Regions from separate parts of the Paenibacillus sp. SN-8-1 genome, predicted to be linked through region 1. Evidence: predicted binding sites of a transcription regulator. Region 1 holds the regulator's gene; each other region holds the start of a gene.

Region 1 (7,109 bases):
GGAAGGTCATTGAAGCTTTTCAGAAGCATCAGGTCAGTGATTTTCATTTTGCCGGCTCTACCGGATATGCTTATAATGATCGCGGACGCGAGGTTCTGGATCTTGTCTATGCGGATGTGTTTGGGGCGGAAGCCGCACTAGTCAGACCACATTTTGCTTCTGGAACACATACTATTGCTACAGCCCTGTTCGGTGTACTGAGACCTGGGGATGAGCTTTTGTACATTACAGGACGTCCGTACGATACCCTTCACAAGGTGATTGGTAAGCCTGGAGACGGTACCGGGTCACTTCAAGACTATGGTATCCTTTATAAGGAAGCTGCGTTGCTTGATCATGGTGGTGTCGATTGGGACCAGGTAACCAATTTGATTACTCCTGCTACGAAGGTTATCGGGATTCAGCGTTCAAGGGGCTACGATTGGAGAGATTCTTTTAGCGTTGGTCAAATTGAAGAGATGGTTAAGCGAGTAAAAGAGATCAAGCAGGATGTCATTGTCTTCGTGGATAATTGTTACGGTGAGTTTACAGAAGATCGGGAGCCCACAGAAGTGGGCGCCGATCTTATCGCGGGTTCACTTATTAAGAATCCCGGAGGCGGCCTTGCCGAGACAGGTGGTTACATCTGTGGCAAAGCCGAATACGTCGAGCTCGCTGCATACCGGTTAACAGCTCCTGGCATTGGGGGAGAAGTAGGTGCTATGCTGGGCACAACCAGAGGAATCTATCAAGGGTTATTTCTGGCCCCAACCATTGTCGGACAAGCGGTTAAAGGAAGTGTTATTGCAGCGGCAGTATTTGAACTGGCTGGATTTGAGAGCAAGCCGGGTTGGGATGAACCTAGAACGGATTTGATCCAGGCTATAGCTTTCTCCTCGTCAGAGCATCTGATTGCGTTCGTTCAGGGGATTCAAAGGGCTGCAGCGGTTGACGGGCATGTTGTGCCCGAAGCGTGGGACATGCCTGGTTATGAACATCCAGTAATCATGGCTGCAGGAACCTTTATCCAGGGCGGAAGTCTGGAATTATCTGCGGATGCGCCTATTCGCGAGCCTTATATTGCGTACATGCAAGGCGGGCTAACCTATTCCCATGTGAAGTACGGGGTTCTTACCGCTCTTCAAAATATGATTGATCATAACTTATTGTAAGCATTCCTAACATATGCTTGACTCTGTGAGGCAATATGACATAGAATGGGATTATGATTAATTAAGTGGAAGGTTGAGAGCGATGGGTGATGAAATTCGTAGAAATATGGCCTTGTTTCCAATTGGTATCGTAATGAAGCTTACTGATCTATCGGCCCGTCAGATTCGCTATTACGAGCAGCACCAGCTAATCGTACCGGCGAGAACTTCCGGTAATCAGCGTCTCTTCTCATTCAATGATGTTGAGCGTTTGCTCGAGATCAAAGCATTGATCGACAAGGGCGTTAACATTGCGGGGATTAAGCAGGTAATGAATCCGATGAACAAAGAATCACAGGAAGCGACAGTAATTACGAATGACACTGAGGAGAAACGCAAGGTTTTGACGGACTCGCAGCTCTATCGTATGCTCAAGCAGGAACTCGTTACAGGCGGCAAGAGACCAGGTCAAGTTTCACTGATTCAAGGTGAATTATCACGGTTTTTCAAACAATAATAATAAATCTTAATCACAAAGGGAGAGGGTAAAGTGAGTTACACAAAAGAAGATATTCTTCGTATTGCCAAGGAAGAAAATGTCCGTTTCATTCGTTTGCAATTCACAGATTTGCTTGGAACCATTAAGAACGTTGAGATTCCTGTAAGTCAATTGCCGAAAGCACTCGATAACAAAATGATGTTTGACGGTTCTTCCATTGAAGGATATGTCCGCATTGAAGAATCCGATATGTACCTATATCCGGATCTTGAAACTTGGGTTATTTTCCCATGGGTAGCAGAAGATCGTGTTGCACGCCTCATTTGTGATGTATATATGCCAGATGGCACACCTTTCGCTGGTGACCCGCGCGGTATCTTGAAGCGTAACCTGGCTGAAGCCAAGGAGCTTGGATACACCTCCATGAACGTTGGTCCTGAACCGGAATTCTTCTTGTTCAAGACAGACGAGAAGGGCAACCCTACGATGGAGCTGAATGACCAGGGTGGATACTTTGACCTTGCTCCTACAGATCTTGGTGAGAACTGCCGTCGTGAGATCGTTCTTACTCTTGAAGAAATGGGCTTTGAAATTGAAGCTTCCCACCATGAGGTTGCACCTGGGCAGCACGAAATCGATTTTAAATATGCAGACGCTGTGAAAGCGGCTGACCAAATTCAAACCTTCAAATTGGTTGTAAAAACAATCGCTCGTCAGCATGGACTCCATGCAACATTCATGCCAAAACCACTGTTCGGTGTGAACGGTTCCGGTATGCACTGTCACCAATCCTTGTTTAAAGGTGATGTGAACTCGTTCTACGAGGAAAGCGATACTCTGGGTCTTAGCCAAACTGCCCGCTATTACATGGCAGGTATCTTGAAGCATGCACGTGCTTTTGCAGCAATCACTAACCCTACAGTGAACTCATACAAACGTTTGGTTCCTGGTTATGAAGCACCTTGTTACGTAGCATGGTCTTCTAGTAACCGCAGCCCGATGATTCGTATTCCTGCTTCCCGCGGACTCGGTACTCGCGTCGAAGTTCGTAATCCGGATCCGGCTGCTAACCCTTACCTGGCACTGGCTGTTATGCTTAAAGCGGGTCTTGACGGAATTAAAAATGAGATCCCTCTTGTTGATCCAATTGACCGTAACATCTATGTGATGTCAGAGGAAGAGCGTATTGAAGAAGGAATCCCTAGCCTTCCATCCGACCTGAAGGAAGCTCTTAACGAGCTGATTCGTAGTGAAGTGGTAACTGAAGCGCTTGGTGATCATGCGCTGTCCCATTTCTATGAACTCAAAGAAATCGAGTGGGATATGTTCCGCACACAAGTTCATCAATGGGAACGTGACCAATACATTACTTTGTACTAAGGTAGACAGAACCCCTGACGCATATGGCGTCAGGGGTTCTTTTTAGTTGAAAATCCCAGCCAGACATAATATGACTCCTACTACAATTCCGAAGATTCCACCTAACTGGGCTATGATCAAGTATGCCTCGCTTGGCTCAGATTCTCCCTCGACCTTCCATCCTTCATTAATATACCATCCCCAGGATGGCTTAATTAACTGAATCAAACCCATTGATAAGAATAAGAGTCCCAAGAATAGTAACAATGGATCATCCCCTTTGCTATGTACAACGTTCATCAGGGGGCATTCGTTTCAATAATTTGCCAACTGGTTTTATCTATACTTCATGCTCTTGCATATGAAAAGATTGTCAGCTGTGGCCATTGACAGGCCCAATTCTTCTTTCTCACACGGTCTTCATAAATCCGTGCTCTCTCAGGTGTAGCCTGGAAGAAAGGAGTTGGCTGCACGCGGAGATGAATAAGATCTTGAATTCCCCAAGGAGCAGTCAGAATAACCTCTTCATGTGAGTTCAAAGAAATTCCTATTGAAGTGGCAGTCTCCGGAAATTTGGAAATGCCCTCTATGCTTGAATGGTAGGGCGGAAGGTTGTTTATCTTGTGCATGCGCGCTTGATTTTTGACGGACCAGGGCAAGTTTGGTCGAATCTGTAATAATTTTTGTTCGAGGTCCTTCTCGTGCCCTTCGTCTAAGTTCATGGGGTCAAAGTAAATTACATCTATGTCAGCGAGAGGAGTGCGTTCATGATAACCGTGTAGTACATCCCATACTTTCGCACGGACTGCGCCAGCACAGATCCACCAGTCAGGTAAATGCAATTGAGCTGCTGCGTGTAAAAGGCCCATCATCCAGTTATCTTGTTCTACAAGCTGTATAATATCCGCTTCGGTACGTAATATCATTGAATACCTCCTTGGAATAGAACCTATGTTCTAACTATTATAAACAACAATCAATATTTTGGAAATAGTAGAATCTGACCATCTCTCACACTCTATTAGAGGCATACATTGTAGTATAACTTTGACGAACAGGAGGAAGGATGATGGAATCCAGTGAGCTATCGACCATTGAGAAGCTTCTGCCGCTCGCTGAGAAATATGGTTTGGCGGTTCTGCTTACCTTTATCCTGCTTATGATTTTGATCGTCCTCGTAAGAATGATTATTAATGGAGATTTGGTACCAAGGAGATTGCTAGATAAAGCAGAGGAGGATCGGGATCGGCTGCAGGCGATCCTGGATAAAGAACGAGAAGAATTGTGGGAACCGGTACTGGATGTTTTTAAGAGCATCAAGAAAGTAGAAAAGGCAGAGGAGAGTGACTCTTGATGTGGTTCAAATGGATTGAATTAATATTGCAGCGACAACGAAGTAAGGAGGCGGATTTGAATCAAGCCTCACGACGAATTACAGTATCCATCGAACGCTACAGAAGCCTATCACGCGAGATTCAATCAGAGATAAGGAAGAATCATTTTGCTAAGCATTTAACTTACCGGAATCGTAATGACAAATAGTTAGGGTATAGAAGGGCGAACAGGAGAAATTTGTGTTGTAAATACTGGAAATGATATACTTCCCTTAACAAGTCAAAGGGAGGATGCTCATTAGTATGAAGCTGTTGAAAACTATAACTAGTTACATTCCCGCTGTGGCCATCGCATTTGTTCTAAGTCTTTTTATTGGTATCTTTGTATTTCAGCCCTATAAGGTTGTCGGTCAGTCGATGGAGCCGACCCTGCAGGATGATCAAAGAGTCTACACCTCCAAGCTTGCCCGAACATTCTCACACATGCCAGCTTATGGTGATATCGTTGTTGTTGACAGTAGAGTGAATCGGGAGCGTTCTTTTTGGGACAATATTGTGGAGCAGCCTTTGATTCAGCTCATACGTGGTGCAAGTAATGATCGCACATTCTATATTAAGCGGGTGATCGGGAAGCCGGGCGATGTGATTGAGATCAAAAATCAACAAGTATACAGGAATGGTGAGGCCTTGGTAGAGCCCTACATCAAAGAGAAAATGAACCCTTCTCAGGACAGTAAATGGGTAATTCCAGATAATCACATTTTTGTCCTAGGAGATAACAGGAATAATAGTGAAGACAGTAGAGTTTTGGGGCCGATCCCATTCGACCATATCATGGGGATAGAAGAGATTAAATAGTAGCATGTATCAAGAAGAGGGTGCCAATTGGCACCCTCTTCTTTGAGGTTACATGAAAGGAAATAACAACGAATATTAGTGAATGTCGCGGAATAAGCCGACGACTTTACCAAGAATCGTAACATGCTTAAGACGCAGCGGTTCGTAAGTGGGGTTCTCGGGTTGTAAGCGGATATGGTCTCTTTCTTTATAAAAAGTCTTCACCGTTGCCTCGTCGTCTTCGGTCATGGCTACGACAATATCGCCATTATCAGCGGTCTGCTGCTGACGAACGATAACAAAGTCACCATTGTGAATGCCTGCTTCAATCATACTATCGCCCATAACAGAAAGCATAAATACCTCTTTATCACCGACGAAATGGTTGGGGAGAGGGAAGTAGTCCTCAATATTCTCTGTAGCTGTAATAGGTACACCGGCAGTTACTTTACCGACAACAGGTACGCGTGCAACTGTGTGGGCGAACAGATTGTAATTGTCAGAATCCTCCTGGCCCAGTAGTTCAATTGCCCGTGGCTTGGTAGGGTCACGCCGGATAAAGCCTTTCTTCTCGAGCCTGTCCAAATGACCATGCACTGTGGAACTGGAAGCAAGTCCGACAGCTTCTCCAATCTCTCTTACAGAAGGAGGGTAACCCTTCATTCTAACTTCGTTTCTTATAAATTCAAGAATCGCCTGCTGACGACTGGATACTTTCGACATATTATATCAACCCCATTTAGTAACGTTTGGAAAAATTATAACATAGAACTACCGTTCGTACAAACATAAGTTCTAAATGAATACAAATATTAAGCGAACAATTGTTCTAAAAAACTATTGAACGAAACAAGTGTTCGTGTTATATTGTATTCAGAAAACAAGAACAAACGTTTGGAGTGAGGGTTAATGTTGAGATATTCTACATACCAAAGTATTCATGAATCAGTTCCTGCTGAGCCTAGCCGAAATAAATTTAATCTAGAAGACTTTATTTCCAATACTATATTTGTAAGAGTTGCAGCCTTAGTGATATTTATAGCCGTAACCTGCACAGGGATGATCACAGCATTTGCTTCTTCTAGCAGTCTTGCCGGATCATCTGATCTTCCACAGGTCATTGTACAGCCTGGTGATTCATTGTGGAGCATCGCTTTGGCTAACAAAACCAACGATCAAGACACTCGGGATGTTGTACGAAATATTAAGGAATTGAACCAACTTGTATCCAGTGAAATACAAGCTGGTGAAGTGCTTGTGATCCCTTCAAATTAATTCATTACCAATAATAGAATTAGGTTAGCTTACGAGAGCTTTTCAAGGATTTGACGTGCCTTGACAAGCTCTTTTTCTCATGTCAAAGTAAGAGTTAATGCCTTAACTGAAGGAGGAGTCACTTATGGATATCGATAGCCTGGTACAGCGCATTAATGAGCTTGCGCGAAAACATAAAGAATCAGGATTGACTGAGGAAGAAACGCTTGAAAGAGCAGAACTGCGGGAAATCTACTTGCAAAATATTCGCAGGAATTTCCGTCAACAATTGGATTCTATTGAAATTGTAGATAAATAAGCCGTCCGGCCTTGGGCCGGAAGTACATAATCATCATCTGACTGTTGCGAGATGAATGGGAATCCCTAAATGAACAGGAGGATATTTCATGAAGTATACCTATCTGGGTAAAAGCGGATTGGCTGTATCAAGTCTTTGTTTAGGAACTATGACATTTGGTGGAACTACCGATGAGAAAGACTCAAAGGAAATGATTCACCGCTTCCTTGATCAGGGTGGGAATTTTATCGATACCGCAGATGTCTACACGGGCGGGCGGTCAGAAGAAATAGTGGGCAAGAGTATTCGCGGACGCAGGTCTGAAGTAATTCTAGCCTCCAAAGTGCGTATGTCTACCGCAGATCATGTGAACGGCCAAGGTTCTTCCCGTAAGCATA
Region 2 (7,109 bases), 900 kb from region 1:
TTGACGATCATGTTACGAATCCTTCCTGGGGTCCAGACACCTGCTGTATTTTCCTTACGCTTGCCCTTCTTGATTTTCCGACCGTCCTTTACGTAAGAGGGAGGAATCTTAAGGGAGTTAAAGTAATCAGCTACTTTAATTGTGGACCATTCTTCATCGCCGACTAGGTGATACATAAGACGGATCACTCCAGCTTCAGACAAATCTTCTTTGCCCGGTAGAGGATCTTCATTGATTTGCAGGAACTTTTCTATGACCTGGTAACCATAAGGTACAATACCGCCTAGCCATTGACCCAGGCGGGCAACGCGGTTTGCTCCGTGCCAAAACGTTTCAAGCAACGTATCACGGTCAAACTCAGCTTGTCCGGCCAAAAGGGTAATGACGAATCTGCCCATTGGTGTACTGGTATCAAACGGTTCTGTCATTGATTTTATGGTTACACCATATTCTTCGAGTTGGTAGATTGCATCAAGTGTGACCCGAGCCTTCCGGCCAAGACGCTTCATGTTATAAATTAACACCGTTTTAAACTTCCCAGCCTTTGCATCTTCCAATAACCGTGACCCCTCAGGGCGCTGATCTAACGGTATGGTCCCCGAAACACCATCATCTTTGTACCAATCATTTATATTAAGCCCATGGAGTTCACAGTATTTTGTAGCGAACTCGATTTGGGTTTCAATGGTTTCTCTTTCTTGTTGATCATCCGAAGAGACCCGTGGATAGACGACTACATCCTTATTAATTTGTTCAGCAAGATTAAACATCTCCCAGAGCTCCTTTCATATTCTTCAATAAATATAGAACCTAACCAATCGCTCAACATCTTTCATTTGTATGACAAAACGTTTCGCCGATTTACCGTACTTCATACTAATTATCGAAAAATTTACACATAAATGTCCTTTTTTAAATCTGATATCTTGGGCCGAAAGCTTAGTGCATTTGTAACCATAAAAATCCTCGAGTTCTAGTCGCTTTAAAGGGCCATCGATTGGGAACAGAAAGTCTTTTCCTGAATCCATGGCAGCTTCGTCAGCTTCTATTACGAGTTGAGAGGGACCAGGGATATCAGCTGTAGAGTCGTAGTACGCATAAATGCCAGTTCCTTCTACAGATATTTCCTCTGCAGCAGCTGACTCATTGATCCCCATTTTTTGCGCCAGAGCTGCATCTAACTTCCCTTGTAGATCCCTTCGTTCGATTTGTTCAAATCGCTTTCTTGCTAAATCGATTGGGACATCAAAGATTGTTGATATGTATTCGATTGCTTGATCTCTTTTATTAGGAAGAGTTAACTGGGAGATTATCGAAAATGGCATAGATGCATACATAACAAAACGCTCGGCTTCCTCTTCTTGGGCTTGAGTAAACAGCTCAGGTAGTAGCGTTTGGTTTCCGGCATGCTGAAGTAGATGGCAGAGTTCATGAAAGAAATCTAACCTCTGCTGTATAGAACTAATTCGGCAATCTAGAATCATACTATATACACCTTGTTTTGCTTCTACGGCCCTACTTCCAGCTGGAAGGTAGTGAATCCAGACTTTGAGTTTCTTGGAGATTTCGCTAACAGTGATTTGGTGATATTTCCGAATCCCGATTCTAGAATATGTATCCTCTAAAAATTTCTCCAAGCGTGTCATTCTATAATGTTTAAACATGGTGGAAACCTCCTAGTGCGGGAATATATGTTCTGTTATTAGTGAAAAAGAAAAGCCATTGCTGGCTGCTTTAAAATTACGATATGTTGTTTTTTTACTTCAATTTCAGGGTTTTCAAGTAGATGGTTCTAGAAACGATCCTGGTTCATCGTTTTTACCATCCTTCATTCCATTCTTGATAGGCTTTTAAGTGAAGTCCCCCCGAGATCAATAAGGTCAGGCATGACAATACAACTGATGCTCCTAAACTTCCGAACAGATGGCCGATGATCCAAGCTATAAATACCCATCCGATAGTAAAAAGTGCAAATAACACGATTCTCGTGATATTAAAAAACATTAGAACAGCAAATGCTATGAGCGCTCCACCAAACAGCCACCAAGATGTATAGTAAATGCCGAGAAACCCCGAAATGGAAAGTCCCTCTAATATTGTTCCACCAGCGCCATTACCGTGATTCTCCGCATGTATTATTCCTCTGCTAATTTCTTTATAAAGCGGCTCTGTATTGTCGTTATTATTGTTCATCTTTGATCACCTTAAACTTCTCCATCGGTTGGAGGATTTGTCTATTCTCCTTGTTCGTCCCCTGGCTTACGTCCTTTTTCTTTCTCTTGCAATATCTTAAAGATCTGGCGCATTTCCTCTTTACGTTCTTCAGGTGCGCTTAAATAATCCTTGAAGAAAATGCCGTGCTCGGGGTTGTTAATAAATTCTTCAAACTCAGAGAGTCCTCTTGTATCTATTTCATCAATGTATCCACTTCTGCGAGGGCTATCTGTACGACCAAGAATAAAGTCTGTATCGACATCGAAGAAATCAGCTATTTTAATTAATTCATTATCTTCAACTGGTCGCTTACCAGCTTCAATTCTCGAAAGGACACTATTGTTCATTCCTAATCTAGATGCTAATTCTAATTGGGTTATCTTTCTTTTTTCTCGAAGTTCTTTTATTCGATTACCAGTGACCGACATATTTCACCACCTATTTTCTATATTAGCAACAACAGTGTAACACTTTTCTAAATCAGAAAAAATAATTTTGCTAAATTAACAAAAATGGTATTGACTTTGCTAAAATAGCAATGTATATTTAATTCAACGGATTTGCTAATTCAGCAAAGAATTGGGGTGTTTATATGGGACTACTTGATTTGGAATTTATAAAAAAACGTCGTCAAAAGCTGGATCTTTCTCTTCAAGAAATGGCGGAATCACTAGGCTTTAAAAATGCGTCCACCTATATGAAATATGAAGAAGGTACGTATTCATTTAAAGCTAATCACTTACCACAGCTAGCAGCTAAACTGAATTGTAAAATCGGAAATTTTTTTACTGATAGTTTTGCTGATTTAGCAAACAAAAAGCAGTCTTCGATAGAGGAGGAGGTGATCTAATTGGAGCACAACCTGCAAGAAGCAAAAGAGGTTCGTGAAACTCGGGATCCAGATGAAGTTAATCGGCTTCAGAAGGATGGATGGGTTCTTGATTACCGCCAGCATGAGCCAAGCCGTACGCGTTATGTATTAATCAAATTTTAATAGAACGGAGCGCTATGTATGGAGACCCCGAAGGGCATTACCTACCAGGCTGAATATAAACCTGATATGGAACGAATGGTTAAAGCGCTGCAGATCATTAAGGACGCTCCATTACAAGTTAAGGAAGATGTTCCGAAGAAGGACAAGCTTCAGGAGGGGGCTTAGAATGCGATTTCGCTGGATAAGGTCAACATCTCGAGCCGCGCTGATCTCTGCGATCGGCACTCGGATGATGCTTAAAGGATTATCATTGGAAGCTGCCTTGGACACATCGTTACCGCATTATTCGGTTAATTCAGAAGCCCTGTCACAGTTGGAACGGAAGCGGATCCTGCGTGATGCGCAGATAGAACTTAAAAGGATAGAAGAAACCCGCCGGGACGGTACCGGCCGCCGGCGGATGAGGGGATGAACGATAGGGGAAAAGATCTTGCTCACAAATTAATCATACAACGCTCTCCAGTCCGTAAGCATCCCTTGAATCGGACAAAGGGGGACATGAAAGAATGGCAATCGGACAATTTGGTCCTGCGCTCGAGGAAGCGCTGAAGAGAACAGGTAATACTCGTGAGCAAGCAGGTGCTGTGGCGCACGTTGATGCATCGTTAATCGGCAAGATTGTGAAAGGATCAAGGAATCCATCAAAAGAGCTTATGGCAGCTACGGCTGACTACTACGATGACGGAGAGTTGTTCCTCGGCGCTGCCGCAGAAGTAACAGGTGGCGCATTCATTCCCTGGTTGAACGCCGCCGACTTACATACCTCAACAACAACATTGAAAACACTCGAAGAGATTGAGGAGGCTCAGTTGGCTTTACATCAAGCGCCAATTACGAAGCGGCGGGATCAGCTGAGTGACAAGGATCGTCAGAAGATCGAAATTTCGATTAAAGAGCAGATTGAAGCAGTAACGGCCCTTCTGCACAACATTACCATGCTTTGTAGGTCCTATGATTTTTCTTTTGCCGCAATGTTTAGAGCTCATCGAGCTGAAATGAAATCAAAAAATTATATGAAATGAGGAATTGAAATGAAGATTGAACAATTGGAAGCAGAAGCGCGGTTTGTGGCTCGTCATGCAGCTCGTAACCTACAGGTGATCCGGAAGACACCGGAAATCGTCACTCCGGAGAAGCTGGAAGGAAACATCGCCTACCTAGAAATGATGATCCGCTTGCACAAAGCAGATCTGAAAGCACAAAAAAACGCCCGGCGGGCAGGCCGGACGCTCTCACTGAGAACACGTCTTAAGAGTCTCTTGTCGTCCATTTTAACTGATGAGCGCCGGAAGAGCAAGGGGGAAACGGCGTGATGGATAAGCATTGGAGAAGTATGTTATTCCTGTTCCAGAATAATGCTCGGTTAAATGGTTGTTTGACAACGAAATATTTTGATTTGGATAAGCGGATTGTTCACATTCGGAAATTACAAGAGACTGCGAAGCCCTGGTCACAGTCTGAGAAGTTCATGCTCAACCTAGCACTTCACCTATTTAATGAGCGGAACAAAGTGAACTTGTCGGGTATGGATCACCTGGATCATATGAATCTTGATCTTGCATTTCAAGCCATGCAGATTCGCTTCAAATAGAACTTGCTAATTTTTAAAAAAGGAGAACTGAACTATGAAATCGACTGGAATTGTAAGAAAAGTGGACGAGCTTGGCCGGATTGTAATACCGATGGAACTGCGCCGGACGCTTGGCATTGGCGAGAAGGACCCGCTGGAGATATTTACGGACAGAGAAAGATTGATTTTGAAAAAGTATACTCCTGGATGCATCTTTACTGGTGAGGAGACGGATTTGATCAGTTTCAAAGGCAAGCTCGTAAGTAAGGCTGCTCTCCGTGAATTGATGGATTCTGCAGGTATTAAATAGAAAGAGACAGTGCTTCGGCCCTGTCTCCCGGCGTCGGACAGTATCCTAACCTTACTCCTGTCTGGCTCCGGGAGATGCGGCTGACGCATCACACTATATATGAAAGGAGTGCGAGATATGCAAGTCATTCAGAAATTGACGGTTGTTAGCAATCCGACCCGGATGTTCGAAGTTGGTAACGAGGTTAACGGCCGGGAAGTTATCGAGATCAAACAAGTAGGAACATCGGACTTTTCCGAGTTTTGGGTTATCGATCAGAACGAGAAGGTAATTGCTAGCATCGAGAATTGCCCGGTAATCGTGGAGTGGCAGCAAATTGCTGAACACGATGAAATTGAAAAAGACCCGCAGCCACGGGTCCAATCCAAAGCATAATGAAATTTCTTGCCCCCACTATACCAGATGGGGGCGCACTACACAAGAGGGAGTGGTTATATGAAAGGCGCGCATTCCGCTTACACGGTTGATCTTACGGAACAGCGTATTGAAACCAGTGTCCTGCCAAAAACACCTTATAATTCGCCCATTTTGGTGATTAGCGGATCCTTTGGTTCTATCCAAATTGCTGTTGAATATGAGCAGCTAGCTGAAATTGAGTTCGCTCTTAAAGAACACATGAACGGTATTCCATATCCTAAGGAAAATCCGCCAGCAGAGGAGGTAATCGCTTGAAGAAAATCATCCTTGAACGTTTGACGGTTCGTAATTTCAAAGGATTCCGTGACTTCGTCCTTGCCACTAACGGCGGGAACATTGATGCCTACGGGGACAACGGTACCGGTAAGACAACTCTATTTGATGCTTTCACCTGGCATCTGTTCGGCAAGGATAGCTTAAACCGATCTGAACAGTCCTTTGAAATCAAAGAACTTGATTCTGCAGGAAAGGTCCTTCAGCACGGTTTGGACCATGAAGTTGAGGGGGTGCTGATGGTAGATAAGCGTCGCCGGACTTTCCGGAAAGTATTCTCTGAGAAATGGACCAGGAAGCGCGGATCTGCAACTTCGGAGTTTACTGGTCATACCACTGCTTACTATGTGGATGGAGTACCGGTGAAGCAAGCGGAATACAAGGCAGAGGTCGATTCGCTAATCAGTGAGGACATCTTCAGACTTTTAACCAGCCCCTCCTATTTCAATGAGGTACTGAAGCCTGAAGCCCGCCGCAAAGTGCTGTTAGAGATATGTGGTGATCTGACAGACGCCGAAATCATTGCAAGTAATGAGCAGTTGGCTCCGCTTGCCAGCATCCTTGATGGTCGAAGTATTGATGGTCACAAGAAGGCTATTGCGGTCCGGCGCACCGAGATAAACAAAGAGCTGGAGAAGATCCCGGTTCGGATCGACGAAGCTCGCCGCAGCATGCCGGACGTTTCTGAGCTTGACGAAGAACTTCTTCTGGAGGACATCGATGCTCTGCGCGGTCGGATAGATGGTAAGAATGCGGAGCTTCAACGGATCCAATCAGGCGGAGAGCTATCAGGCAAGGAAATCCGGCTTCGGGAAATTAATGCTGAGCTCATGGAAATTAAGCGTAGCATCCAGGCTAACGGTATTCAGGCAGTGAGCGATCAGCGTGAGTTGTTGATGAAACTGCGAGGCGAGGCATCCGAACTGCAGTCGCAAATTTCTGCAGGTGAGCGGGAGGTTGAGCAATATAAGCGCCAAATCAGCCGAGCTGAGAATCAAGCGGCGCGTTTGCGGGAAGAGTGGCATGCTGCTAATGACTTGGAGCTTCCAGTCCATGAACACCCGCATGACGACAACTGTCCTTCTTGCGGACAGGCCCTTCCTGCTGATCAGGTGCAAGCAGCGAGGGACAAAGCGCTAGTTGAGTTTAATCGTGACAAGTCTAAAAGACTCGAACGGATCTCTGCAGATGGCAAGGCCGCTGCGGAAGAGGTTAAGAAGCTCAAACATTCCATGCTTGATTTGGAAGAGAAGCTTGCAGAGCTGTGCCGACATCTCAATGAGAAGCAAGCTCAAACCTTCTCTGCTGAGCACCGTTTAGCACAATTGCAA
Region 3 (7,109 bases), 2.0 Mb from region 1:
GTTCTCAAGCACCCTGGTGTAGAGAAAGCGGTACTCGTTGAGATCGACGGCAAGGTTATCGAATATTCGAAGCAATACCTGCCTGAAATCGCCGGTGAGCTGGACAACCCTCGTGTAGAGGTTCTGGTGAATGACGGATATATGCATATTATCGAAAATAAAAATAAATACGATGTCATCATGGTCGATTCCACGGAACCTGTGGGCCCTGCGGCTCCGCTGTTCGAGCGTGGCTTCTACCAAGGCATTCATGAAGCCCTGAAGGACGACGGGATCTTCGTCGCTCAGACGGACAATCCATGGTTCAAGGCTGACCTGATCCAAAAGGTCAATAAGGACGTTAAGGAAATCTTCCCGATCGTTCGTGTGTACGGTGCAAACATTCCTACTTACCCAAGCGGTCTGTGGACCTTCACAATGGGGAGCAAAACACATGATCCGCTGCAAGTAGATGAGACTCAAATTCCTGAGATCGATACGAAATATTACACACCTCGCCTGCACAAAGCAGCGTTCGTGCTCCCTAAATTCGTTGAAGATCTGGTGAAATAGGAGGCTGTTCATATGAAACTGGATCAAGCCTATTCCGGCAACGTATTCATCTGCAGCTCCGACAATTACGAAGAGTCCAAAGCGGTCATCTACGGGATGCCGATGGACTTCACGGTCAGCTACCGTCCGGGTTCCCGGTTCGGTCCTGCCCGTATCCGCCAGGCTTCGGTAGGGCTGGAAGAATACAGCCCGTACCTGGATAAAAGCATCGTCGATATGACCTACTTCGATGCAGGCGATCTGCTGCTGCCATTCGGCAACGCAGCCCGCAGCCTTGAGGTCATTGGGGAATATGTGCGCGGCCTGCTGGCCGACGGCAAATTCCCGATCGGTCTCGGCGGCGAGCATCTCGTCTCTTGGCCGATCTTCCAGGAAGTGTACGCCAAGTATCCAGACCTGGCGCTCATTCATATCGATGCGCATGCAGACCTGCGCGAGAACTATGAAGGCGAGCCTCTGTCCCACTCGACGCCGGTTCGCAAAGCCGCGGAACTTATGGGCGGGAAGAATATCTACCAATTCGGAATTCGTTCCGGATCGAAGGAAGAATTCCTGTATGCGCGCGAGAACATCAACTTCTATCCGTTTGAAGTTGCGGCTCCGCTCAAGCAGGCCCTGCCGAAGATTGGCCGTCGTCCTGTCTATGTAACCATCGATATCGACGTGCTCGATCCTTCTGCCGCACCGGGTACCGGTACTGCGGAAGCTGGCGGGATCACATCCAAAGAGCTTCTCGAAGCCGTGCATTTGATTGCTGGCTCCGATGTGAACGTGGTGGGCTGTGACCTGGTAGAGGTTGCACCGATCTACGACCCAACAGAGCAGACTCAGATTGTCGCAGCCAAGCTGATCCGTGAAATGCTGCTTGGATTTGTGAAATAGTTTGAGTAATCAAGATAAATAAGAGAGCACCCCCTTCTAAGCCAGGAATACGGCTCAGGAGGGGGTGCTTTTGTGTAACAGCAATGGGGATGCCTCTTAAATGCGCTGGATAAGATGAATATATCTGCATGCGGGATCAGCATAGAGAATAAGCGGCATGTCTACAATCGAAAGGTTTAATCAAAAGTTATATAGAACCCCAATAGAAATAGCTGACCAGCCATCCAAGCTTGTCCGGACCACGCACCGATCATTACTCCAAAGCAGGGGGCCTTATGTTACCTTATTCTTGTCTAGAACGAGAAGGACAGCTGCTCCACCTCAAGCTGAATCTCATCCTTCGTAACGGTAGCTGCGGGAGCCGGGAATCTGCCTGTCTTCACGGCAGAAGGCAGAGAGGTCGCATTTACTTGCTTAAGTTCGCTCTTATCCCTTGCTCCCGACCCTCCAGGCACCCCGGATAACCCATATTTACGAAGCAGACGACTCGACAGTTCTTTGAAGCTGTCGATATACTGACGATCAGCATAATGCCCCTGCCGGTACAGCTCGCCATAGGCGGCGACGAGCTCTGGATAGTGGGCGCGGAGCGTGCTCATATACCAAGCCTTCACGTCCCTGGATAGGCGCAGCAGCGAGATCATCGCGAATTCAGCCCCATGATTCTTGGCCGCAGAGAGGAGTGATTCCAGGCTTTCCTCGGAATCGGTCAGCAGCGGAAGAACAGGAGCTGCGAAGATTCCAACCTGTACACCGCTCTCGGCTAGTCTCTGCACGGTCTCAAGCCTCATCTGAGGATGCGGCGAAGCAGGCTCGATGCGGCGGATAAGCCCGGCGTCCAGCGAATTGATGCTGATGTTCACGGATATATCGCTCATTTGGGTCAGAATATCCAGATCCCTTGTCACAAGCGGTGATCGGGTAGTGATGCTGGTGCTTATCCGGTACTTGGCCAGCAGCTTCAGGCAATCACGGGTCAGCTGGGCTTTCGCCTCGATCGGCTGGTATGGATCCGTGGCTGTTCCGATCGTAACCTGACCGATATATTTTCGCATCGCTTCGATATCATAACCGAACCTTTCCGCCAGTCGGGACAGCTGTCTCTCCAACGCTTCGGGAGCATTTTGCTTCAGAACAATATGGTGCTGGAACTCATCCTCAGCACCACGGCCGATGAATGACTGAAATGCCCGGGCGTAGCAGAAGCTGCAACCGTGGGCGCAGCCCCGGTAAGGGTTGATCGACCAATCGAAGGGCATCCTTTCTTCTTTTACCCGATTAAGTGTCTGCTTAGTATCAACATGCTCATATGTGGTCTCAGGCATGGTTACGAATACCCTCCTCGGGGTTAGAAATTAAATATTACTGATAACTGGCAACGAGATAGCGAAAATGGGAATGACATATTACATACATCATACCAAACATATGTTCTCATTTAAAGTCATTCATCTCTCCCTCGTCAACTGTTCAACTCACATCCTACTCACCAGAGTTATCAAGCTTACCAGTTCAATCTATTGTTGATTCACTTCAAGAATGGGTAAATTTATATGTAGTACTTTATAACTTCAACATTCTTGATCGCACGGTAAGATGTATATAGCTTCTACAAGGGAGGTATCAACCTGTGGTGAAACGATATTTCAAATCCGCATTACTCACAGCCGCTGCCCTTTGCGTATCCATCGGGATCGGCAGCAGTAGTACTGTAATCCAGAGAACTGAGGCAGCCGCTGCATCGGCACCTTGCACAAGCGGCGATCATGGATTGCTTCAGAGTCTTCAGAAGAAGCACGCGTCAGCGGACCAAGACCCGCTTCATATAACGGATGTTGCTTTTCTGAGTGATACAACGGGACGAGCCGCGGGGAATGGTTTCCTTATTGGTACATCTGATGGGGGCTGTAACTGGCAGGAGATCTATACGGGACAGTGGCAGTTCGATCAAATTGTGTTTCCGGACAACATCAAAGGATGGGCACTGGCCAGAACAGCTTCCGAAGGTCCGGTTAGGCTTATCGCAACCAAGGATGGGGGCTCTCATTGGAGCATTCTCGGCACCTCGGGCCAGCAGTTTAAGAAGATCGATGTGCTGGGAGCGGATAGTATTGTGGGATATACCTCGAATGGCGCCTACAAATCCTTGAATGGGGGTACAACATGGGTGAAGATCAAGACGCCGGTGAATACCCGGGCTGCTGTCTTTACAGATCAAGCTGCCCGCACGGGGTGGTCGCTAACGGTTCACCCAGGCATCGGCTACAAGCTGTATAAGACAACTAGCGGCGGCGCCAGCTGGAGCCCGGTTCTGACGATTCCATTCGGGACTGCCTACGGCGGTGAACTGTACAGCAAAGGAAGCCAGGTATGGGCTCTTGTCTACGGAGAATCCGGCATGTCTCAGGTATCCTACTCTTTGTATGCCAGCCATGACAGCGGCTCACACTGGAATCGTGTTATTGCCCAGAGCACTGCTGGCGGGGGACCTGCCCCTGGTAGTGGACCTGCACTCGCTAGCAAGGGGCCCGCTAGCCCGGGTGGGCATCCCGGGAATATGCAGCTGATCGGGAGCAGTACGGCTTACCTGGCCGGAGGTTCTCCGGCTGGAGGTAAGGTAGGGGTTGGGCGTTCTTTTGACGGTGGCCGCTCGTGGAGCAATGTTCCCGCTGTACTAAGCGGGTTCGATGCCCGGATCTCATTCCCTTCACAGAAGACGGGCTGGCTGGCGGTTACAAGTCCGACGCAGACGGCGGTCTATGTGACGCATGATGGCGGGATTTCGTGGAATAAGAGGTTCTCGCTGCCTGACTCTGTCTCACCCAAGCCCCAAGAGTAACCGGAACCACAACTTATATTCATAGAAGTGAAAAACCCTCCTTGGCTGACTAAGGAGGGTTTTCTGTACTATTAACCTTTGCAAATCATACAAATTCCCCATCTTCCATTGAACTGTGCGGGCGAACTGGATATAGTATATGGAATGAACGTTGAACGTTGGCAAGGGGCTAAAGTGAAGTTGTGAAGTACTCATTTCTTTAGCTGAGGCCATATAGTACAATAGATAGAACAGATTGGAGTAGTGACCATGCCGGACCACACACCCGCATCCATTACATTGACAAGCCTGCAGGATGGGGCCAAGACGGTTCAGAGCTACCGGGGCCAGGTATTCAGCGCAGGAGGAGCGATCTATCTCAAGTATGAGGAACACGGTCAAGGGCCTACAGGCGAAGAAGTCACTCGGGCTACCGTCAAAATAACGCCCGGCGAGCTGAAGCTCATTCGGCACGGAACGGTCGAATCATCGCAGACCTTTCAGGAGGGACGAAGGCTTCCGGGTTATTACCGGGCGGCGTACGCATCCTTTAACTTGTCCACGCAGACTCACAGTCTCACCATGAATCTGGATGGATTATCGGGGACCGCCAGGTGGAAATATGATTTATACGTCTATGATGAATTAGCTGGACAGTTCGATATCAGTTTACATATACAGGAGGAAGCTTGAAATGACACACAATCCATTAGAGGAAATTAACCAGAAGGTAGTGGAAGCGATCACGGCGGCGATCTTGGCTGCGGGACTCGTAACCAAGGAAGAGCTTCCGGCGATTAAGCTCGAAGTGCCGAAGGAGAAGACTCATGGCGATCTGGCCACCAATGCGGCGATGCAGCTGACCAAGATTGCTAAGAAGAACCCCCGTCAGATTGCCGAAGCCATTCTTGAGAATCTGGACTACAGCAGCGCTTCTATTGAAAAGGCGGAGATCGCAGGTCCGGGGTTCATTAACTTCACCCTGACCAAGAGCTACCTGTATCCTGTCCTCGAGCAGGTCTATACGCAGGGAGATGATTATGGCCGGATTAATCTTGGCCAAGGTCAGAAGATTCAGGTCGAATTCGTCAGTGCGAATCCGACAGGCAGCCTGCACCTAGGACATGCACGCGGCGCAGCCGTAGGGGATGCCCTATGCAACCTGCTGGACCATGCCGGATATGATGTAACCCGCGAATATTATATTAACGATGCTGGTAATCAGGTTGTTAACCTGGCGAAGTCCATTGAAGCCCGCTATCTGCAGGAGCTTGGACAGCCTGCCGAGATGCCTGAAGATGGCTATCATGGCGAAGATATTAAAGGCTTTGCCAAAGAGCTTGTGGCAGAGCAAGGGGATGCCCTTCTCTCCCGCACACCAGGTGAACGGGCGGCATTCCTCCGCAAGTATGGCCTGGACAAAGAGCTGGCTAAGATCAAGCGTGACCTGAGCCGATTCCGGGTTCATTTTGACAGCTGGTTCAGCGAGACCTCCCTTTACGAGAACGGCCAGGTGGAGGCTTCGCTTCAGGAGCTTAAGGACAAAGGCCAGACTTATGAGCTTGATGGAGCTACCTGGCTGAGAACGACCGATTACGGCGATGATAAAGACCGTGTCCTTGTTAAGAATGACGGCACGTATACTTACCTTACGCCGGATATCTCTTATCACCGCAACAAGTTCAATCGCGGCTATGACCGCATGATCAATATTTTTGGAGCCGATCATCACGGCTATATCCCGCGTCTTAAAGCTGCCATGGCAGGACTGGGCAACGACCCGGACAAGCTGACAGTTCTGATTGCCCAAATGGTCAGCCTGTTCCAGGATGGCGAGAAAGTGAAGATGTCCAAACGGACAGGTAAAGCCGTTACAATGGTCGACCTTATGGACGAAGTAGGCGTTGATGCCATTCGCTACTTCTTCACGATGCGCAGTATGGACTCGCACCTGGACTTTGATATGGACCTTGCCGTATCCACATCGAACGAGAACCCGGTCTATTATGTACAGTATGCACATGCGCGGATCTGCAGCGTCTTCCGTCAGGCTGAAGAGCAGGGAATCGCGATTCCAACTCCGGCGAATGCCGACCTGACCAAGCTGACCGCCGAGCATGAATATGCCCTGCTCCGCAAGATCGGCGAGCTGCCTGAGGAGATTGAGACAGCGGCGAATAACTTTGCGCCGCACCGTCTTGTTCGCTATGTGTATGAACTTGCATCCTTGTTCCACAGCTACTACAGAGCCGAGCGCGTCATCACCGAAGACGCGCAGCAGACCGCCGCGCGCCTCGTGCTGCTCGGCGCTACCCGCCGTGTGATCGCGCGCGTACTCGCGCTCATCGGCGTAGAAGCCCCGGACCGCATGTAGCGATACCACCGGCTCATGCGGCAAATCCCGCCAAGCCGGCACGACGCCGGCTTAGGCGCAAGCCCCGCCCTAGCGGCTTCGCCCGCTAGGCGCATGGCGCTGCGGCGGCCCGACCTGCCGCCGCCGCTGCAACAACAAGGCCCCGCCCCGGAATTCCCGGGCGGGGCCTTGTTGCCTCTAGCAATGGAGCCGAGCTTAGCGCCGGCTCCATTCTCACGGTCCGAGCGGCCTGCGGCTGACCGCTGACCGCCATACATGGCTGCGCCGCGCCAGAAACCTCGCGTGATGCAGCTGCTCATCCACGGAGTGCATCCGCATCCGCCGCACGGACCGCGCATCCACGCAGCGCAGCAGCATTCACCGCACTGGCGCATCCACGCAGTGCGCCATACATCCACCGCATCCGCCGCGGCCTTTGAAGCGGGGCTCTAAGGAGCCCCCCGCTTGAACAGCCGCAGCGCATTCACTTCCGCGGGGGAGACG

Evidence for each region. The regulator LexA, encoded in region 1, represses DNA repair genes until DNA is damaged. The targets are predictions, from matches to a motif close to CGAACATATGTTCG.
Region 2: a site for LexA is predicted at 1,685-1,698, ahead of ACRRNK_RS14385 (ImmA/IrrE family metallo-endopeptidase). Genes of this name have one in related genera too.
Region 3: a site for LexA is predicted at 2,856-2,869, ahead of ACRRNK_RS00800 (SPL family radical SAM protein). Genes of this name have one in related genera too.

What each region holds. Positions count from the first base shown of each region.
Region 1 is NZ_CP194782.1:2,105,387-2,112,495, forward strand. Features, by position in the region: gene ACRRNK_RS09925 (aminotransferase class I/II-fold pyridoxal phosphate-dependent enzyme) at 1-1,151, shown strand, start outside; gene ACRRNK_RS09930 (MerR family transcriptional regulator) at 1,234-1,647, shown strand; gene glnA (type I glutamate--ammonia ligase) at 1,681-3,009, shown strand; gene ACRRNK_RS09940 (DUF6199 family natural product biosynthesis protein) at 3,052-3,288, opposite strand; gene ACRRNK_RS09945 (nucleotidyltransferase family protein) at 3,336-3,914, opposite strand; gene ACRRNK_RS09950 (hypothetical protein) at 4,055-4,342, shown strand; gene ACRRNK_RS09955 (hypothetical protein) at 4,342-4,530, shown strand; gene lepB (signal peptidase I) at 4,626-5,180, shown strand; gene lexA (transcriptional repressor LexA) at 5,256-5,882, opposite strand; gene ACRRNK_RS09970 (LysM peptidoglycan-binding domain-containing protein) at 6,189-6,434, shown strand; gene ACRRNK_RS09975 (DUF896 domain-containing protein) at 6,559-6,732, shown strand; gene ACRRNK_RS09980 (aldo/keto reductase) at 6,821-7,109, shown strand, end outside.
Region 2 is NZ_CP194782.1:3,001,674-3,008,782, reverse strand. Features, by position in the region: gene ACRRNK_RS14390 (recombinase family protein) at 1-770, opposite strand, end outside; gene ACRRNK_RS14385 (ImmA/IrrE family metallo-endopeptidase) at 795-1,664, opposite strand; gene ACRRNK_RS14380 (hypothetical protein) at 1,819-2,193, opposite strand; gene ACRRNK_RS14375 (helix-turn-helix domain-containing protein) at 2,235-2,642, opposite strand; gene ACRRNK_RS14370 (helix-turn-helix domain-containing protein) at 2,807-3,064, shown strand; gene ACRRNK_RS14365 (hypothetical protein) at 3,065-3,208, shown strand; gene ACRRNK_RS14360 (hypothetical protein) at 3,227-3,373, shown strand; gene ACRRNK_RS14355 (hypothetical protein) at 3,375-3,620, shown strand; gene ACRRNK_RS14350 (XRE family transcriptional regulator) at 3,715-4,230, shown strand; gene ACRRNK_RS14345 (hypothetical protein) at 4,240-4,521, shown strand; gene ACRRNK_RS14340 (hypothetical protein) at 4,521-4,799, shown strand; gene ACRRNK_RS14335 (AbrB/MazE/SpoVT family DNA-binding domain-containing protein) at 4,834-5,088, shown strand; gene ACRRNK_RS14330 (hypothetical protein) at 5,206-5,463, shown strand; gene ACRRNK_RS14325 (hypothetical protein) at 5,524-5,760, shown strand; gene ACRRNK_RS14320 (hypothetical protein) at 5,757-7,109, shown strand, end outside.
Region 3 is NZ_CP194782.1:147,618-154,726, forward strand. Features, by position in the region: gene speE (polyamine aminopropyltransferase) at 1-552, shown strand, start outside; gene speB (agmatinase) at 565-1,434, shown strand; gene ACRRNK_RS00800 (SPL family radical SAM protein) at 1,728-2,759, opposite strand; gene ACRRNK_RS00805 (WD40/YVTN/BNR-like repeat-containing protein) at 3,065-4,273, shown strand; gene ACRRNK_RS00810 (DUF1934 domain-containing protein) at 4,523-4,945, shown strand; gene argS (arginine--tRNA ligase) at 4,947-6,626, shown strand; gene ACRRNK_RS00820 (hypothetical protein) at 6,712-6,843, opposite strand; gene ACRRNK_RS00825 (S8 family peptidase) at 7,055-7,109, opposite strand, start outside.